DNA from 2 places in the Alteromonas sp. 4NS20-0143 genome. Region 1 is predicted to be linked to the other one. Evidence: predicted binding sites of a transcription regulator. Region 1 holds the regulator's gene; the other holds the start of a gene.
The links. Region 1 encodes FliA, which starts transcription of late flagellar genes. Its sites were predicted from a motif close to CTAAAGNTNNNNNNNNNNNNGCCGATA; they were not measured.
Positions count from the first base shown of each region.

Region 2: the regulator FliA is predicted to act here: its motif matches at 6,294-6,320, upstream of AC27HD_RS02490 (VC2046/SO_2500 family protein).

Region 1 covers NZ_BAAJLR010000002.1:327,413-337,959, reverse strand. Annotated here, with positions in the region: gene flhB (flagellar biosynthesis protein FlhB) at 1-101, shown strand, start outside; gene flhA (flagellar biosynthesis protein FlhA) at 205-2,304, shown strand; gene flhF (flagellar biosynthesis GTPase FlhF) at 2,334-3,761, shown strand; gene AC27HD_RS05195 (MinD/ParA family protein) at 3,767-4,633, shown strand; gene AC27HD_RS05190 (RNA polymerase sigma factor FliA) at 4,630-5,361, shown strand; gene cheY (chemotaxis response regulator CheY) at 5,397-5,780, shown strand; gene AC27HD_RS05180 (protein phosphatase CheZ) at 5,815-6,570, shown strand; gene AC27HD_RS05175 (chemotaxis protein CheA) at 6,583-8,847, shown strand; gene AC27HD_RS05170 (protein-glutamate methylesterase/protein-glutamine glutaminase) at 8,882-10,012, shown strand; gene AC27HD_RS05165 (ParA family protein) at 10,042-10,547, shown strand, end outside.
Region 2 covers NZ_BAAJLR010000001.1:587,888-598,434, reverse strand. Annotated here, with positions in the region: gene AC27HD_RS02520 (sensor histidine kinase) at 1-842, shown strand, start outside; gene AC27HD_RS02515 (LytR/AlgR family response regulator transcription factor) at 844-1,671, shown strand; gene AC27HD_RS02510 (ATP-dependent 6-phosphofructokinase) at 1,966-2,961, opposite strand; gene AC27HD_RS02505 (DUF6279 family lipoprotein) at 3,114-3,956, shown strand; gene AC27HD_RS02500 (DUF4287 domain-containing protein) at 4,048-4,587, shown strand; gene AC27HD_RS02495 (response regulator) at 4,582-6,222, opposite strand; gene AC27HD_RS02490 (VC2046/SO_2500 family protein) at 6,354-6,920, shown strand; gene trhO (oxygen-dependent tRNA uridine(34) hydroxylase TrhO) at 7,031-8,041, shown strand; gene AC27HD_RS02480 (EF-hand domain-containing protein) at 8,113-8,355, shown strand; gene AC27HD_RS02475 (DEAD/DEAH box helicase) at 8,447-9,778, opposite strand; gene AC27HD_RS02470 (CoA transferase subunit B) at 10,001-10,547, opposite strand, start outside.

The DNA.
Region 1 (10,547 bases):
TGGCCCACGTCTATCAGCTAAAAGCGCATAGAGCTGGAAAGGGCAAGCGTCCTAAGCCTTTAAAACGAGACTTACCTATACCTCCAGAATATCGTCGCTAGAGCATTTTTTATTTTATAAAAAACCTAAAGCTGGCACGTTAGTTGTTATATCTCTATCAGATTAACGTTAAGCGTCAATTTTCTGATAGAGAGACATCCAACGATGCAGTTATCCGGCTATCTTCAGCGGTTCGATAAGAATCAGTTGCAAAACTTCACCAGTGGCTTAGGTGCCCCGATAGTTTTGCTTGCCATTATGGGTATGGTCATTCTACCCATGCCCCCCTTTCTTCTAGACGTGTTGTTCAGCTTCAATATTGCATTGTCCTTGGTCATTATTCTGGTGGCGGTTTTAACTCAAAAACCTGTCGATTTCGGTATTTTTCCACTTGTGTTGCTTATCGCCACGGTATTGCGCCTTGCTTTGAACGTGGCTTCCACGCGGGTTGTGTTGTTGTACGGCCATGAAGGCGGCGACGCTGCGGGTAAGGTTATTGAAGCTTTTGGTGCAGTGGTTATTGGTGGTAACTACGCGGTAGGTATCGTGGTATTTGCTATCTTACTGATTATCAATTTTAAAGTAGTTACCGCCGGTGCAGGGCGAATTTCTGAGGTGAACGCTCGCTTTACCCTTGATGCAATGCCTGGAAAACAAATGGCCATAGACGCCGATTTAAACGCCGGATATATCGACCAAGACCAAGCCCGGGAGCGCCGTGAAGAAATAACCGCAGAAGCAGATTTTTACGGTTCTATGGATGGTGCATCAAAATTTGTTAAGGGTGATGCTGTTGCTGGCCTGTTTATTATGCTCATCAACATCGTTGGCGGACTGTTTATCGGGATAATTCAATATAATCTGTCATTTGGCGATGCAATTGAAATATATACGCTACTGACTATTGGCGACGGCTTAGTTGCTCAAATTCCCTCACTGCTTTTGTCCGTCGCTACCGCGATTATTGTGACTCGTGAGAATGAGTCTCAAGAAATGGGTAAAGAAATTCGCGGGCAGCTTGGTAATAACCAAGCGCTGTATATAGCCTCAGGCGTGTTATTCGTCATGGGAATTATACCGGGAATGCCCCATGTTGCGTTTCTTGGTTTCTCTTTTCTTATTGCTGGTGTTGCTTATTTTCAAACTCACAACGCGAAGAAAAAAGCGGCTGAGCCACAAGTGCCAGACACGCTGTCACGAGACGAGTCAGTTACGCCAGAGGTGAAAGAGCTTGGGTGGGACGATGTACAGCAGGTAGACACAATCGGTCTTGAAGTGGGTTATCGCCTAATACCGTTAGTCGATAAGTCCCAAGGGGGCGAGCTATTAACCCGTATTAAAGGGGTACGTAAAAAACTGTCTCAAGAATTGGGTTTTCTCATTCCCCCTGTGCATATTCGAGATAACCTCGACTTAGAGCCCAATACGTACACCATTGCGATGCTTGGCGTTACCATTGGCGATTCAGTAATAAGCCATGATGAAGAGTTAGCAATCAATCCAGGGCAAGTCTTTGGCAAGTTAGAGGGAAGGGCAACAAAAGACCCTGCCTTCGGTCTTGATGCGGTATGGATTAAACCGAACAAGCGAGAGCACGCACAAACACTTGGTTACACCGTAGTCGATGCTGCAACGGTAGTCGCAACCCACCTAAGTCAGCTGCTGACGAACAATGCCTATCAGCTTTTAGGCCACGAAGAGGCGCAGCAGCTTCTCGATATGCTAGCGAAGCAGCATCCTAAACTCGTAGAGGGATTAGTACCTGACATACTCCCTCTTAGTACGGTAGTTAAAATACTGCAAACGCTGCTGTTTGAAGGTGTGCCAATTCGTGACATGAGAACTATCGTTCAAACGTTAAGTGAGTATGGAACCCGCAGCCAAGACCCAGATGTGTTGGTGTCGGCGGTGCGAATTGCCCTTAAGCGCCTAATAGTTCAAGAAATTACTCAAGGTTCTAAAGAGATACCTGTCATAACCTTGGCGCCAGAGTTGGAACAGATGTTGCACCAGTCACTTCAAGCAGGTGGCGAAGATGGCGCTGGTATTGAACCAGGCTTGGCAGATAAGTTGCAAAAATCACTGCAACAAGCCAGTCAGCAGCAAGAACTTGAAGGAGAGCCCGCGGTGCTTCTTACTTCAGGAATGCTAAGACCGGTGTTATCACGCTTCCTTAAGTATTCTGTTGTTGGGTTACATGTGCTTTCTTATCAAGAAGTACCCGACGACAAGCAGATAAAAATAGTCAGTTCGGTCGGTCAATAATCTGACGCTGGGTGAGTGGAGAGGTTGCAATGAAAATAAGACGATTTTTTGGCAAAGATATGCGCGAGGCGTTAAGCCAAGTAAAGGCTGAGTTAGGTAGCGATGCGGTTATCATGTCAAATCGCAAAGTGGCTGATGGCATCGAACTTGTAGCAGCTTATGATAAAGAGCCAGAAGCAAAGCTAAATATTAGTAAACCTTCCGGTGCACCTTCTTCACCAACGTCTTCTAAGCAAAATCCTACACCGAGTCTTAGCGAGATTATTGGCGATGATGGTCCAGACAGCCTAAAGGCGCTGCTTGAAAAGCAACATGGCGCAGGACAAGGCGCATCAAAAGATGTCGTGCAACCTACATCCGCAAATGCACAACATGCCAATGATATTGCATCCCACCTTAATTTCTCCGACGCATTCATTGACGAGGTTGAAGCACAGCAACCTGTTGACAGACATACGGGCCCAAGTGAGTACCAAAGACACAGCGAAGCATTCCCTTCTCATCAAGCGTCGAGCATTGAAGAAGCGCCAGCTGCACCGTCTGATGAGCTTGCACAGATAAAAGAAGAGCTAGCGTCGTTAAGAGGGGTACTACAGCACCAAGTGGCTGACTTAATGGAGGCAAAGCAGACTCGTCAAAAACCCGTTCATCAGTATTTGATCACTCGCTTAACCGATATGGGGCTTAGCAAAGCATTATCTAAGCAACTAATCAGTTACACGCCTTCGCATTATAACGAGAGAGATGCGTGGGTTTATCTTCTTAACCTATTGGCTAATCGATTAAATGTAACAGGTAACGATATACTTACCGCGCAGGGTGCTGTTGCATTAGTCGGTCCAACGGGTACGGGTAAAACAACCACAGTGGCGAAATTGGCCGCTCGCTATGCACAAAAGTATGGCGCAGATTCTGTGGCAATGATCACCATTGATACCTATCGTATTGCGGCGTATGAGCAACTTGCAACTTACGGCAAGATTATTGGCTGTACGGTGAGAAAAGCGCAATCAAGTGAAGAACTTTCAGATTTATTGTTCCAACTTCGTCATAAACGACTAGTATTGATTGATACGGCTGGATTTAGTCAACGAGATAGTCGATTAATTAAGCAAATAAAGCATTTTGACAACGGTCAGATGCCCGTAGTGAAAAAATATTTAGTCGCGCAGGCAAATACACAATATCCTGCATTACAGCGTATCATTAGAGCGTATGACGACATCGAACTAAGTGGTTGTATTTTCACAAAGTTAGATGAGTGCTATTCTTTAGGAGAGGTACTCAGTGCGGCAGTCGAGTATCAGTTACCGGTTAGCTATGTCACCGACGGTCAGAAAGTACCTGAAGACATTAAGATTGCAGAAGCGAAATCTTTAGTTTCAGCTGCTGCAAAGCTTTATAAAAAATATGGTTTGGATCATACTAGTAATAACAACGATATTAAAACAGCATAAGTAGTATGATTGACGACCAAGCGAGTAGCTTAAGAAAAATGAAGCAATCACGGTTAATCAAAGTTATCGCCGTCACCGGAGGCAAAGGTGGCGTAGGTAAAACAAATATTACGCTTAACACAGCAATTGCTATGGCTAAGCAAGGTAAACGTGTGATGGTTCTTGATGCCGACTTAGGATTGGCAAACGTAGATGTCATGTTGGGCCTTCGCGTTGAAAAGAACTTATCTCATGTTTTGTCCGGTGAGTGCACGCTAGATGATGTACTGGTTACTGGTCCCCACGGTATTAAAATTGCACCTGCAACATCGGGAACTCAGTCGATGGCAGAGCTTTCAACGACCCAGCATGCGGGCTTGATACGTGCGTTTAGTGAACTTCGTACGCCTATTGATGTGTTGCTTGTCGATACTGCCGCGGGTATTTCTGACATGGTGCTCAGCTTTGCAAAAGCCTCTCAAGACATCATGGTAGTAGTGTGCGATGAACCCACTTCACTTACCGATGCCTACGCGCTTATTAAATTGCTAAACCGCGAGCACGGTGTATTTCGCTTCAAAATAGTGGCGAACATGGTGAGGGACGTGCGTGAGGGGCAAGAACTATTCAGCAAATTGAGTAAAGTAACAGGGCGCTTCTTAGATGTTGCGCTAGAATTAGTTGCAACAATACCGTTTGATGAAAATATTCGCCGTGCAGTTAGAAAGCAAACTGCTATAGTCGATGCCTATCCAGGCTCACCTGCTGCTGTTGCGATAAGTCAGCTAGCGAATAGAGCGGCATCATGGCCAATACCGGCTCAGCCAGGTGGTCACTTAGAGTTTTTCATTGAGCAATTAATTGCAGAAAAAGCAGTAGGGAATCAGCGTTGAATAGTAAGGCGGCAGCTTATCAACAACAAACTGATAAGTCGCAGTTAGTAGAGCGACACGCGCCTCTTGTGAAGCGCATAGCGCATCATCTAATAGCGCGACTCCCTGCCAGTGTGCTCGTTGATGACCTTATTCAGTCTGGCATGATTGGATTGCTAGAGGCCGCTCGAAACTTTGACGGTTCGAAAGGCGCAAGCTTTGAAACGTTCGCGGGTATTCGCATTCGCGGTGCTATGTTAGACGAAATTCGCAAAGGTGACTGGACGCCGCGCTCTGTGCATAGAAACGGGCGCGCCATTACAGACGCCATCTCTCGTGTAGAGGGCGAAACGGGAAGAGATGCAAGAGATGTTGATATTGCTGCTAAGCTAAACGTAAGCTTGCAGGACTATCATCAAATGCTCAACGAGGTAAATGCAGGTAAGCTAGTTGGGATTGAAGATTTAGGTGTTTCAGAAGATGTGATTACTACTGAGCAAAGTAGAGGTAGTGATGCACCGCTGGAAGATCTTATGCAAGGGGCGTTTCAAAAGTCGCTTGCGCAAGCAATCACCACGTTACCAGAGCGAGAAGCGATCGTGCTTTCTTTATACTATGATGAAGAATTGAACCTAAGAGAAATCGGTGAAGTTCTTGATGTAAGTGAATCGAGAGTAAGTCAAATTCACAGTCAGGCCATGTTAAAACTCAAATCTCGAATGAAGTCGTGGCAAGCTGACGAAGAATAGAAATTAAAACAATTAACCCCTCACTGGAGGCTATTTTGGATAAGAGCATGAAGATTCTCGTGGTCGATGACTTTTCAACCATGAGACGTATCATAAAAAACCTACTAAAAGATTTGGGTTTCGCAAACATCCAGGAAGCGGACGACGGAAATACGGCGTTACCTATGCTACAGCAGGGTGATTTCGATTTTGTTGTAACCGACTGGAACATGCCAGGCATGCAGGGTATCGATTTGCTTAGGGCAATTCGCGCCGATGACAAACTGAAGCACTTGCCGGTACTAATGGTAACGGCTGAAGCGAAAAAAGAACAAATCGTTGCCGCTGCGCAAGCAGGCGTGAATGGCTATGTCGTTAAGCCATTTACTGCAGCTACATTGAAAGAAAAGCTAGATAAAATATTCGAACGTTTAGGTTGATCCAGACGCTCACCAGAGAAACGAGGTTTACTGGATGACAACGAATACAAACGTTCCACTTTCATTAGAAGAAGCTAAGCAACTCGTTGTTTATCTTGAAGCTGGTGATAATGCGTCGGCTAATGCGCTGTTTGAAGCGGCGTCAATGAAAGAAAATGTAGAGCTTTTCGCTGAGGTAGGAAAGCTAACGCGCCAACTTCACGACGCGCTAAACAATTTTCAAATAGACGATCGCATAAAGAATTTAGCGACAGACGATATTCCCGATGCGCAATCTCGCCTAACTTACGTTATTGAAGAAACTGAGAAAGCTGCCAACACTACCATGGATGCGGTAGAGGCGAGCATGCCTATAGCTGAACTGCTAGCTTCTCGCATTGACAGCGTGATGCCTGAGTGGAAAAAGCTCATGACTCGCCAGATTGAAGTGGGTGAATTCAAAGTTTTATGTAAAGACTTAGACGAATTGTTAGAAGACGGTGCTTCGCAGTCGGCTAAACTTACACAACTGCTAACTGAAGTATTAATGGCACAGGGTTATCAAGACCTTACAGGTCAGGTTATCCGCCGCGTTATCGACTTAGTAAAAGAAGTTGAAGAGAGCTTAGTCAACATGCTTACCATGTTTGGCGAGCGAGATGGTTCAGAACAAACTAAACCATTAAGCCCTGAGGCCGATAAGGCTGAAGGTGTGAAAGCAGAGGGTCCGATTATTGACGCTGAAACGCGTGATGATGTTGTATCGGGCCAGGATGATGTTGATGATCTTCTGTCGAGCTTAGGTTTTTAGGGGAGCGGGCGCATGTCGTTTGATGTTGACGAGGAAATACTACAGGACTTTCTAGTTGAAGCTGGAGAGATACTTGAACAATTACAAGAACAGCTCGTTGATCTTGAGAACAATCCTGAAGATGCGAATTTGCTTAACGCAATTTTTCGCGGATATCATACAGTTAAAGGCGGAGCGGGATTTTTATCGCTCACCGAGTTAGTTGAAATTTGTCATGGCGCCGAGAACGTTTTCGATGTTATGAGAAATGGCCAGCGCACGCTCACGCCAGAATTAATGGATATTATTCTACAGGCTACAGACGTAGTGGTAGATATGTTTGAGCGGGTAAAATCCCAAGAACCATTGGAACCTGCCGACGCCAAACTTGTAGATACTCTGCACAAGTTGAGCAAACCAGAGTCACCGGACGAAAATATTTTTGATACCGATGAATCTGCACCAAGTGCTCAACCTGAAATAGCCTCTGAACCTGAACTTGAATTCGACTTCGTAGACGAGGCGCCTGCTCCGGCAAGCTCTGGTGGGGATATTGACGAAATCAGTGAAGATGAATTCGAGGCTTTACTTGATGAACTCCACGGTTCCTCTGCGCCTGGGAAATCGGCCCCAGGCCAATCGACCACAGGCACCAAAAGCGAAGCGAAAGCATCTGCTGCGCCAAGCTCTGATGTAACAAGCCCTGATGTATCTTCGAGCAGTGGCGATGATATTACCGACGATGAGTTTGAAGCCCTTCTTGATGACCTTCACGGTAAAGGCAAGTTCAGCGCCGCAGAAGAAAGCGCTGCACCCAGTCAGCCAGCGCCAAAATCCACATCTGCGTCCGGCGATGAAGAAATTACTGACGATGAATTTGAAGCGCTGCTAGACCAACTTCACGGTTCAGGGCAAGGCCCAACCGTTCAAAGCGCCTCAGATACCAAAGCACCAGAGCCTAATGTTGATAAAGCGGCGACTGAAGCTATACAAAAGGCAAAGCAATCTGCACCCGCTGCGGCTAAAGCGGCACCTGCTGCGTCAGCGCCCAGTAAGGCAGCATCTGCAGCCCCAGCAAGTAAAGATGCTGGTAAGAAAGACGAGAAGAAAGCTTCACCTAGCTCACCGCCAGCTGAAACCACCGTTCGTGTTGATACTAAACGCTTAGATCAAATAATGAATATGGTGGGCGAACTGGTACTCGTTCGTAATAGATTGATAAGCCTTGGTATAAACACCAACGATGAGAGCATGTCTAAGGCGATAGCAAACTTAGATGTGGTTACCGGAGACCTACAGGGCGCGGTAATGAAAACTCGGATGCAGCCAATTAAGAAAGTATTTGGCCGCTTCCCAAGGGTTGTTCGTGATTTAGCGCGAAGTCTCAAAAAAGAGATTACCCTAGAGCTTGAAGGTGAAGAAACAGATTTAGATAAAAACTTGGTGGAAGCACTTGCCGATCCGCTGGTTCACTTGGTGAGAAACTCCGTCGACCACGGTGTGGAAATGCCAGATGACCGAGCAGCTTCTGGCAAACCAAGAATGGGAACGGTTAAGCTATCTGCATCGCAGGAAGGTGATCACATTTTACTTACCATCGAAGACGACGGTAAGGGCATGGACCCTGAAAAATTAAAGGAAATTGCTATCAGTCGCGGTGTGCTAGACGCCGACGCCGCAGCGCGAATGTCAGACGTTGAAGCGTTTAATCTTATTTTTGCACCGGGCTTCTCTACGAAAACGGAAATCAGCGATATTTCCGGTCGTGGCGTTGGCATGGACGTGGTGAAAACTAAGATAAATCAGCTCAACGGTACGGTAAATATCGACTCTCAGCTTGGTAAGGGCACTCGTTTAGAGATAAAAGTTCCACTTACCCTAGCTATTTTGCCAACACTGATGATTATAATTGGTAAGCAAACCTTTGCATTACCTCTAGGCTCTGTCAGTGAAATAATTAACATGGACATCAAAAAGACCAATACGGTTGATGGACAGTTAACAATGATAGTTCGCTCTAAAGCCATACCGTTATTTTTCCTTGGCGACTGGCTAATCAGAGGGCCTAAGTCTATCGAGAGAGAGAAAGGGCATGTGGTCGTGGTGCAAGTTGGTACCCGACAAGTTGGTTTTGTTGTCGATGCATTAATAGGGCAAGAAGAAGTGGTGATCAAGCCATTGGATGCGCTGCTACAGGGCACTCCAGGAATGGCAGGCGCAACGATAACCTCAGACGGTGGTATTGCGTTGATCTTAGATATTCCAAGCCTTCTGAAGCGGTATGCTCGTAAGCCATAATAAGCTGGTTTACAAACAATAGGAAAAGTAATCCATGGTCTTTAAAGTCCTGGTCGTGGACGACTCAACGTTTTATCGTCGTCGAGTAAGAGAAATACTCGATGAAGATAGAGAGTTAGAGGTTGTAGGTGAAGCTAGAAACGGCAGAGATGCCCTTGATAAAATTAAAGAGCTATCTCCCGACGTAATTACGATGGACGTAGAAATGCCCGTTATGGACGGCATTTCGGCGGTTAAAGCCATCATGGAAAATAAGCCCATCCCTATTTTAATGTTTTCTTCGTTAACCCATCATGGGGCGCAAGCAACGTTAGATGCATTAGAAGCAGGTGCACTCGATTTTCTACCGAAGAAATTTGAAGATATAGCGCAAGATAGAAAAGATGCGACGCGACTGTTGTGTACTAAAGTTCGTTTGATTGCGCGCAGAGGTATAGGGCTGAAACGCCCCACGTTTAGATCTGAGGAAACCCGACGATTACCCCCTAATGCACCGAAACAGGCCTTTTTTAAAACGTCTGGATTGCTTTCGGGTCATAAAGACGCAGCTAAGCAGCCTACGGTTTCGTCGGTTAAAGCAACGGGTAAGCGATATAAGTGCCTTGCCATTGGCGCTTCAACGGGTGGTCCGGTAGCGCTTCAAAAAGTGCTAATGCCTTTACCCTCAGATTTTCCGTATCCAATTATTTTAGTTCAGCACATGCCTGGCACTTTTACGACGGCGTTTGCGCAGCGGTTAGATGCAAACTGTAAAATAGGCGTGAAAGAAGCTGAACACGGAGACATTTTAATGCCTGGTCAGGCTTACTTGGCCCCTGGCGGTAGACAAATGCTCATTGAAACTGTGGGCGGGCAAAAAAAGATTGCTATTGTCGATGCTAGCAGTGCTGACAAGGTTAACTACAAGCCAAGTGTTGACCTTACCTTTAGCTCGTTAGAGCGGGCTTTCTCTGGCGACGTATTGGGGATAATTCTCACTGGTATGGGAGCCGACGGGCGCGAGGGCTGTAGAAAGTTAAAAGAGAAAGGCGCTACAATTTGGGCCCAGGATCAAGACTCCTGTGTGGTTTACGGCATGCCTCAAGCGGTTGCCGTGGCGAATATATCAACGCAAAATATTAATGTTGATGATATGAGCAACTGCATTCTTTGTGAAATGCGTTAGTGTATTAATCGTGTAGTGGACTTTATGTCGTGAAGGTATGGACAGTAGCAAATCAAAAGGGTGGGGTAGGTAAAACTACTACCACCGTGAGTTTAGGCGGTTTGCTCGCGCAGCAAGGTAAGCGCGTGTTACTCATTGATACCGACCCTCACTCATCGTTAAGTTACTATTTTGGTATAGATGCTGAAGCGCTAAGTCATTCGGTTTACGACATTTTTATTAAGTCTGCCAGTTTAACGGCCGATAACGTTTTAGATTGCCTTTGCCCAACCAAAATAGATAATCTCTATGTACTACCGGCAACAATGGCGCTTGCTACCCTTGATAGAACCATGGGGAGTGAACAGGGCATGGGCTTAGTGCTTAAGAAAGCGCTGGCAAAAGTCGACAACGAATTTGATGTGGCTATTATCGACTGTCCACCTGTATTAGGTGTGTTGATGGTGAATGCACTGGCAGCGTGTGACAAGGTTATCGTGCCGACACAAACCGAATACCTGGCGTTAAAAGGTTTAGATAGAATGATTCGTACAAT
Region 2 (10,547 bases), on a different contig from region 1:
TTATTGTTATCGCATCGTGCTATATCGTGGCGCTGGTGTGGGCTGTGGTAAAAAACATTAACTATTGGGAGATATACAAGCACGGTTATCGCCCAGACGAATGGTACATGTACTTCACCAACACCATTAACTCGTTGATTATGGTTGGTTGTTGGAGTGGTGTTTATTTTGGTATCAAAAACTTTCAAATGCTGCAAAAAGAGAAGCAGAATGCGCTCAAAGCCAGCACCATGGCACATCAAGCCCATATCAAGATGTTGCGATATCAATTGAACCCTCACTTTCTATTCAACACGCTTAACGCTATCTCAACCTTAATCCTGTTGAAAGAGAATGACACTGCCGAAGCCATGGTGTCTAAATTAAGCAACTTTTTGCGTTACTCACTTGATAACGATCCCATTAAGCGAGTTCCGCTAGGTCAGGAAATAAAGGCACTTCGCCTGTATCTTGAAATCGAAAAAGTGCGATTCGACGATCGCTTAGAAGTCATCTGGGATATCGATACTAAATGCGAATCGGCATTGGTACCGAGCATGATACTTCAGCCCATAATTGAAAATGCCATTAAACATGCCATTTCTAAAATGGAAAATGGTGGCCAAATTGCGATAACAGCCCGTACCTTCGGCAATGACTTACTGATGGACGTGGCCGATAATGGCCCTGGTGCTGATATAAAAGATGGCAAATTAAGCCGGAAAAATGGCGTAGGACTTGTGAACATAAAAGAGCGCTTACAATCGCTTTACCAACGCAACTTTGCATTTTCTATTGAGCACAATCAGCCCTCGGGTGTACGAGTACGAATTCGTATTCCCTATGACGTAAAGGACGTATGATATGACCAAGCAAATGATTAAAACCATTGTGGTAGACGATGAGCCTCTTGCTCGTAGAGGGCTACGTGCGAGGCTTGAACGTCATAGCGATATTCAAGTGCTGGCCGAGTGCCAAAATGGTCTTGAGGCGGTAAGCAGTATTTCTCAACATCGCCCGGACCTCGTTTTTCTCGATATTCAAATGCCAGGGCTCAATGGATTTCAAGTCATTCACAAACTTCGTGAATTGAAACAGCCAATTCCAATGATTGTTTTTGTCACCGCATACGACAGCTATGCGATTAAAGCGTTTGACGTGCATGCGTTGGATTATCTATTGAAACCAGCAGATGACGAACGACTTGGCGCAGCCCTCGATAAGGTAAGAGAATACACCAGCACGGCACATCAAGACGAACAGTCACAAAAGCTAGTGAGTTTAGTTGCAGAATTAACAGGCGACGATTGTGAAGAAATTTTACGCAAGCTAGCGAATGGTGAACCGGTAGAAACCAACCCTTATCCAGACGTGCTTGCTATTAAAGATGGCTCTGAAGTGACACGAGTCAATGTTCAAGATATTCAGTGGATAGATGCGGCTGGCGATTACATGTGTGTTCACGCGCTAGACGGTATGCACATCATGCGTAAAACCATGAAAGAGTTGGAGCAGGAATTGAACCCTCAGTTCTTTGTCAGAGTTCACCGCTCCGCTATTGCTAATATCCGTTTTGTGAAAAAACTAGTGAGTCATATTAGCGGCGAATACCACCTCATTTTACAAAATGATACCGAGCTGAAGGTGAGCAGAAGTCATCGCGATAAGGTGAAAGCTGCAATGAAGATGTAGTTGAGTCCTGCGCTTAAGCTCGCTCTTAAGTTAACAGCAAGGAATATGTCCTTGCTTCTTATTATCTTGAGCAACGCTGGACAAAGTTAGCCTTGTGGTTTTAACTTGGCAACAAACAAGAAAAGCGCCTACAAGGGCGCTTCTCTGTATTTTCATCAATCAGCTTTTCAACTCATACCTGAAATTCTCACTACCTCAAAACATAAACTCTTTAAGCCCTTTTATTGATTAAGCGTCGCTTTATCGATAGGTCACAATTTATGTAAATTATTCAATAGAAGAGGTTATGTGGTATTAACCATACCTTTCATTCATTATTGATTTCATTAAGGCCACTTGTGCGCTGTTTAACGGTTTATTATCACTGGTTTTGGTGAGCGGCACAGTAGTGGGTTCTCTGTTCACTTCTCCGACCATGACATTGCTTGTATCTGTACCCACAAGACTTACCGCGTATTCGCCTAATGAAGTAGCAAGTAGCCTATCGTTGCTTACCGGAGTGCCTCCTCGTTGCACATGTCCGAGAGTTACCGGTCTTACATCAGTAATTCCACTGTCGTTAAGCGCCTTGGTAAGGGCCTCTAGGCCTTGCGGCCATACGTTTTCTGCCACTACCACAATAAAGCTTACCGAGCCTCTCACGCGGCGCTGAGCATGAATTTGTGTGAGAATTTTCTTTATCTCACTTTCTGGCGATTCAAAGAATTCAGGTAAAATCACATAATCTGCTGCTGACGAGAGCGCTGCGTTCAATGCTAAAAAACCGGCATGTCTTCCCATCACCTCAACTAAAAATATGCGTTCAAATGCATCTGCAGTATCTCGTACCTTATCAATTGAGTTCATTGCAGTATCTATAGCAGTGTAATAACCAATGGTGGCATCGGTGCCGGCTATATCATTGTCTATCGTGCCTGGAATACCGATAATTTGGCCATGGTAATGGTCGGCCAGATGCGTGGCCCCGCGAAATGAACCGTCACCACCAATAACAAGAAGAGCATCTACGCCTGCCTCTGATAAATTAGCTGCCGCTTGCTTCAAGCCCGCTTCCTCGGTGAAAGCTTTGCACCGAGCGCTGTGCAATACGGTACCCCCTTGCTGAATAAGGTTGTGAGTAGAGTCTAGTGAAAGAGAAATAGATTCTTGTTTAATTAATCCATTGTAGCCATGAAGATAACCTATTAAATCGTAATTCCGCTTTTTGCAGGCAATCACAATTGCCCTAATACATGCATTCATACCCGGTGCATCACCACCCGACGTTAATACTGCGACACGTTTTGACACATTAAAATCCTTCTCAGTAGGTTTCGTTCTTATAGTATGGAAAATAGAGCAGACTGTTTGGAAGGTAAAGCCATTTATTTTGCACTTTTTCCATCTGAGCGGTCTATACAGTATTACGCTCTTTGCACATAACATATTGAAGGCTAATCAAAATGCGCGTTGCTATTATCTTTGTTCTGCTACTTTCTCTTACAGCGTGTACCTCTAAGCTCGCTTATGACAACTTAGATTGGTGGGTATACTGGTATCTAGATGACTATGTAGAGCTTAACGATGAACAAGAAGAACGGTTTGATGACTACTTAACCAATTGGCTTCAATGGCATAAACGAAGTGAGTTGAAACGCTATGAAAATCAGCTTAAAACGCTGAAACAGCAAGTACTAAACCGCGAGTTAGATTACGACACGGTTTATGCGCATATTAACGACGTGAGAACGCATTGGGAAAGGGTGAGGGCACAGATTAGCCCGGAACTTGCTGAGCTTGCCGTCGACCTTACTGACCAACAAATAGTGTCTTTATTCGCCACACTAGAAAAAGACAACAAGGAAGAAGAAGAGGAGCGGCAAGAGTTTCTCGAACAGTCAGAGGCAGAGCGCAGTGAAAAGCGTATTGAGCGGATGACTGACAACGTGGAAGAGCGTATTGGTGATTTGTCTGAGGAGCAAAAACAAATTATTGCTACCTACAACGCACAGTTTGTGTCAACGTCCGACGAATGGTTGCAGTATCGCAGAAAAATTCAAAATGCAGCCCGTCGACTATTCATTACCAAAACCACGAATCCAAATTTTGTCCAAGACTTAACTTATTTAATGCAAAACCCAGATAAATACCGAAGCGAGGACTATCAGCAAGCTAGCGCCCATAATATGAAAGTGGGAGCAACCATGATTGTGGAAGTTGCATCCACACTCAGCGATTCCCAAAAGAAAACCCTGGTCGAGAATATTGATGAATTTATTACAACGATAGACAAGTTTCAGAAGTAGCTTCTAATTAAGCTAAGCCACGTTATTCATAGAGCTTCTAGCGTTACTCTATAAGCTATAATGCAGCTAATCCAAGTAAAAGAGAAAAAATATGGATCAAGCACTAGAGACGATGATTGCAAATATGCCCGCAAAAACGGGTAAAAACCTTGAAGAATGGACTGTGCTGTTGAGGCAAGAAAACTTCAATAAACATTCAGAGGCAGTCGCATTTTTAAAAACAACTTATGGGGTTACACATGGATTTGCCAACACAATAGTCACTCTTTCTAAAGAAGAGAGTGATTCTCCCGATTTGGTAGCCACTCAGTATGAGGGTAAAGAAACACTTAAACCCATATACGATTTGTTGATAGCGACAATGACAAAATTGGGTGATGACGTTGTGGTCGTGCCGAAAAAAGGGAGTGTGAGTGTAATTCGAAAAAATCAATTTGCGCTGATCAAGCCTGCGACAAAGAAAAGAATTGACCTGGGATTAAAACTAAAAGGGGTGGATATACAGGGGCGCTTAGAAAATTCTGGGCCTTTTGGCTCCATGTGCACGCACAGGATCCAGTTGCAGCAAGTGACAGAGGTTGATAAAGAGGTAGTCAACTGGCTATTGAAAGCCTATGAAATGTCGCTATAAGCCAAGAAAAAGCGACAAGTCATCACGTAAGTTCGAGTACTTTTCGCTGTAGGCGTCTTTGAGTGGGATATTGTCCAATAATTTATAAAGGCGCCTGCACTCACCAGCCATCTGCGAGTCTGCTTTGTCTATTATTTTAAATAGCTGAAGAAGGCACTGAAGCAGGTTTAAAGCAACGCCAATATTCACTGGGGCATAATTTTGGGCCAGAGCAAACGACGCTTTTGCTCGCTCAAATGAGTTCTGCTGATAGTGCTGAATACCTTCGCGGTTAAATTGCTGATAATTTGCCAAGTTGGTTTTTGCTTTTTCTGCCTTTTGTTCAAGCATTGAAGCGCTGTTTTGATCTAATTCATCTTTTCTGGTTGCCACAATTTTCGACAGCGCAAGGGCATCATCGTACTCTCCCAATGTGTACATCACGTTAATACTATCGGGGAGATAGGCAGTGGGGTGCTCGGGGTACTTTTCCTCAATGGCAACTTGAGAGTTAACCAAGTGCTTTTTAGCATCAATCAACTTGCCGTCTATTGCGCTCACCCGAGCGTTGACAATATTTCCAAAAATGTCCACATCAAAATTTCGATCCATTTTTAAAAGATGCTCGTCAAACTTGCCCCTTTGAAGTGCTAGCAATGCCTCTTGTTGATATTTGTTTCGCTGTTTTTGGTCTTCTGAATGCTCGGCAACATCTAAAAGGCTGCGTATTAACGTACACCAATGCAGACTGTTTTTATGCACGGTACGTTTAGATAAATTCCAAATAGCGCTGCACGAGAGCGACGCAGTGACGAAATCAAGATTTTGCTTTGCTATTTCGCAGGCTTGTAAATGACGAGAAACAGAGTAGGGCGATAGTTTTATGGCTTCTTTAATTGCGTTTAAGGCGGCTTCTCGATTTTCTAACCCCTGATGAGCGAGCGCTAATACGTCGTTTGCATCAGCGCTAAAACGATTCCGCTTAAGGGTTTTCATCGCGATAGTGATAGCCTTGTCGTAGTCGGCGTTTTGAATGTAGGTTTTTCCCAATGCAATTTGAGCCCACAATACAGGCTTGCCGCTAGTGTAGGGGGCTAAGATAGCCAACGCCCTTTTACAGTCGTTTTTACGACAATAGGTTTCAACTAATAGCTGTTCACAATGGCCTTTGTAATGAGAGGGTTCCTTATACAGTGTGTTGAGTACAGTGATTGCATCAGTAAATTGCTCTTTCTCAATGAACTCATAGGCTTGCTGCAAAAACTGTCGTTTTTGCCATGCTCTGCTTATTCTGCTCTTCAATTGAACCTGAGAAAAGGGCTTAACTAAAAAATCGTCAGGCCTTCTATCGATAGAACCAAGAACCATAGAGCGAGTGCTATCCGCACTTATCAAAATAAATACAGAGGTCGTTTTTATCAGTCGCTTGACTCTCAGCTCTTCTACTAACTCATAGCCATTTTTATAATCTGCACCTAAATGCAGATCGCAAACCACAATATCGAACTTTGTGCGTTTGGCTTCAGAAATAGCTTGTTCCGCCGAGGATTTGGTCACGATGTTGGTCGCGCCCATCGATTGCAATAATCCTTTCAGCATAAGCAGAAATGGTCGCTGATCTTCAACAATCAGTACTCTTTTATCACTGTATTTCACTGCATCCTCAAAGATTTGCAGAGCAAGAAAACATAATGATGGTTTAAAAATGCGTAATGAGCAATTTGATCCTTCAGAATATTCTTATTCAGCCGACAACTAACGTATGAATATCACTACAGTTTTTCATCATGAGCGTTGAGCAAGTCAGTTCAAACAGCACTGTTGAATTAGACCCTAGTTACCGCTGGGAGTTTGACGGTACATTGGCAAAAGCCTCCTCACAAGGTCGCTTGTTTGCTCTGTATCTAGCCATGCATCAAAATGCGTTAGCCCATCCTATACATTTAACGCCACATGCAAAGAGCGAAGACTCACCCTATCAAAACGAAATAAGTAACCTGAGTCACTACAGGCAGCCCGCATTACAAGCTGCAGATAAAGACTGGGCGAATATGGCTACGTTAGCCTCACTCATGTCATCTGATTTAGCCTCTGCTCGCTTATTCTTATCGATGAACCCTTCACCGCTTGCCCAATCTGACGACGCTTCACGCATACCTGATGATGTAAAAAATAACTGTAGCTTAGGCACACAAAAGCGTTTAGCGAATCTCTACAGAAGTGATATTAAAGAAGATAACACCATGTTGTATGACATTATCAGTGGTGAATATAGCAGCATCAACCCTAACGCCAATCCCCAAAATAATAAACAGAACGCATTCTCTGAAGACTCAGTAAGAATGGCCGTTTAGTCTCGTTTTTGCTATTACCCCTAAGCTGATTGGCTTTTGCGATGCATTTTGGTATATTGCGCGCCGCATTTTGCACTGGTCTTACGCTCCAATCAGCAAAGGTTTAAATAATGTCTACACAATCTGAATCAAAATATATTGTATGCGCGATGTACAAGTTCGTCGCGCTTGAAAACTTTAAGGCGATGCGCCAACCACTTACTGACGTCATGGAAAAAAATGGCATCAGGGGCACGCTTCTACTCGCTCATGAAGGGATAAACGGAACCGTTTCTGGTCCCAGAGATGGTATCGATGCGTTAATCAGTTACTTAAACAGTGACGAGCGGATTAACCCCATTTCCTGTAAAGAGTCTCTTCACGATGAGCAGCCTTTCTATCGCACTAAAGTAAAACTTAAAAAAGAAATTGTCACCATGGGTGTTGAAGGGATAGACCCTCGACAAACCGTAGGTACCTACGTAAAGCCCAGTGAATGGAATGACTTAATAAGCGACCCAGATGTTACCGTTATCGACACACGTAATGGCTATGAAATAGAAATTGGTACGTTTAAAAACGCGATAGACCCAAAAACCGACACCTTCAGAGAGTTTCCTGAGTACGTCGCTAAGTCACTCGACCCAGCTAAAAACAAGAAAGTTGCCATGTTTTGCACAGGCGGAATACGCTGCGAAAAATCTACTGCCTATCTCAAAGAACAAGGCTTTGAAGACGTTTATCATTTGGAAGGCGGAATTCTTCAATATTTAGAAGATGTGCCCAAAGAGGAGTCTCTGTGGGAAGGTGACTGTTTCGTTTTTGATAATCGGGTTGCGGTAAACCACGATTTAGAAAAGAGTCACTACGAACAGTGCTATGCGTGTCGGCTGCCAATAACCGAAGAAGACAAAAAGAGCGATGTATACGAGCCAGGGGTAAGCTGCCCCCATTGCCATGGTACCCATACTGAAGATCAAATTTCCCGCTTCAGAGAGCGCGAAAAACAAGTGCAGCTAGCTAAAGCGAGACAGCAAGAGCATGTAGGAACAGACGCTAGGCTTACCATGGAACAGAAGCGTTTGGAGAAAGCTCAGGCGCAGCGCGAGCGAGCCTTAAAAGCTAATGAAAAAGCAAAATAAAAAGAGGCATAGACACTAGAAAGGAGAGACGATACACTCACTACATCGTTGTAAAGTTTTAAGGAATGAGAGTGAGCACTCAACTTTCAGATGCAAAAATTGAAGAGATAAGAAAAGACTTCAGTTTTTTTGACCGTGACGGAAATGGTCAGATAGATATAACAGAGTTTATTGAGCTTTTAACCATTATTTCGCCAAAAACAAAGGCGAGTCACGTTGAAGAAGGCTTTAAATTAATCGACGGCAATGACGACGGTTATATAGACTTCGAAGAGTTTTTAGAATGGTGGCAAGAGTGTTGGTGGGAATACTAATGCGTTTGCAATAACGACCATTTCAAACACGAACAAAAAAGCGAGCATAAGCTCGCTTTTTTCTTTATTAGTACTAGTTAATGTTTATCAACTATTCTTCCTCAGGATCAGGCGCGCTGGTATTACGGGGCTTGCGCTTCACAGGAACCATTCCAATATCCGCACCTTCCATAGGGTCAACACGTCTTACAGGCTTTGCTCTAACAGGCTTAGCATCACGGTTTTTATCTGTTGTTGGTTTTCCTTTACTCTGCGTACTCTTCTTCTTAGTGAAACCTTCAAACTTTGCACTAAATTCATCATGAGGTTTACACTCAAGGGCGTATTGAAGATGAATTTTAAGCGCCTCGAAACTGTTCCAGTCTCTTGGACCAACAAGAGAGAAAGCTTCGCCTTTCTGTCCTGCTCGGCCGGTACGTCCAATTCGGTGAATATATTCATCGGCATTTTTGGGAAGGTCGAAGTTAACTACTAAACCTACTTTTGATAAGTCTAGACCACGAGAAGCTAAATCCGTCGTTACCAGAACACTTTGCTGGCCTCTAGAAAAACTGCTCATGATAGAAGCACGTTGATGTTGAGCTAAATCGCCTCTTAAGGCGATAGCCTCAAGGTTATCTTCGTTGAGTATTGCAGCAATCCTATCGGTATCTTCGCGGGTAGCGGTGAACACAATCGCTTGGTTGTACTCTCGTTTAGCGAGTTCAAACCGAAGAATTTCGTCTTTGTTACTCACATTATCGGCAAAAAAACAGGTTTGTTCTATATCGCCATGCTCGCCCGTAGAGCTACCCACAGCCACTCTTACCGCTGAATGTGTGAGCTGCGTTGTCATGTGCTTAAGCTCAATGTTATCGAGGGTGGCGGAAAACAACATGGTTTGACGCTTTCTGTGGTCGGCGTAGGTATTAATCAGCTTAAGCTGAGCGGCAAAACCCAAATCAAGCATACGGTCAGCTTCATCAAAAATGAGTAGTTCTAAGCCGTTTAAATACATACTCTTGCCAATCAAGTGGTCGGCTATACGTCCCGCTGTACCAACAATTATGTGTGGATTGCGTCGCAAACCTTTTACTTGGTCGTTGAAGTTCTCGCCGCCAACAATCAGTTCGCAGGACAAACTTAGGCCACTACACATTGACTTTGCTTCAATAAAAACCTGCTTTGCCAGCTCTCTGGTTGGCGCCAGTATAAGCGCGCGAGGGTCTTGTCGACTCAGAGCTTTTTGAGACATAAGTCGATTAATTGCAGGCACCAAAAAGGCAAACGTCTTACCTGATCCTGTCTTTGAGGACGCGATAATATCCTTACCCTGAATACCGGGTAGCATTGTCCGCTCCTGAATTTCCGTAAGGGTGGTGATGTTCTTACTTTCAAGTTTGGAGATAATTTTATGATGAACCGGTAAGTCAGTAACTAGCAAGGTAGAGCCTCTATATGAATATTCCCGCGCATTATCCCTCAAAGGTCACCGATTTGAAAGCAGGCGATTTCTAATCTTTGAAAACATGCTCTATTAAACATAGTCTCTTATACATGGTATTTAAAAACAAAAAAGCCAGAAAATACTGCATTTGAAAAGAGAACGGTATTCTCTTGCTCTCTTACGCATTGTATTTTCTGGCTTTGTTAAACGCAGAAAAAGTTAGAACACCATTTCTGCTACATCATCTGGCACAATAAGCTTACCAAGGGTTTTCTCTTTAATCTCTTCTACAGATACACCAGGCGCTTTTTCCTGCAATACGAAAGCACCGTCCTCTACGGATAAAACGGCGAGGTCAGTGATAATACGTGTTATACAGTTTACGCCTGTTAGGGGGAGCGTACACGCTGGTAGAAGTTTTGAGTTACCGTGTTTATCTGTGTGAGTCATAGTCACAATGATATTTTTAGCGCCTGCTACCAAATCCATTGCACCGCCCATACCCTTAACAAGCTTTCCAGGGATCATCCAAGACGCAATATTGCCAGACACATCAACCTCGAAGGCACCAAGCACCGTAAAGTCCACATGGCCACCACGGATCATGGCAAAACTTTCTGCACTATTAAATATTGATGCGCCAGTGATTGCCGTCACGGTCTCTTTACCTGCGTTAATCATGTCTGCGTCAACTTCGGCCTCGGTTGGGTAGCGTCCCATTCCTAATAAGCCGTTTTCTGATTGAAGCATAACGCTGATGTCACCA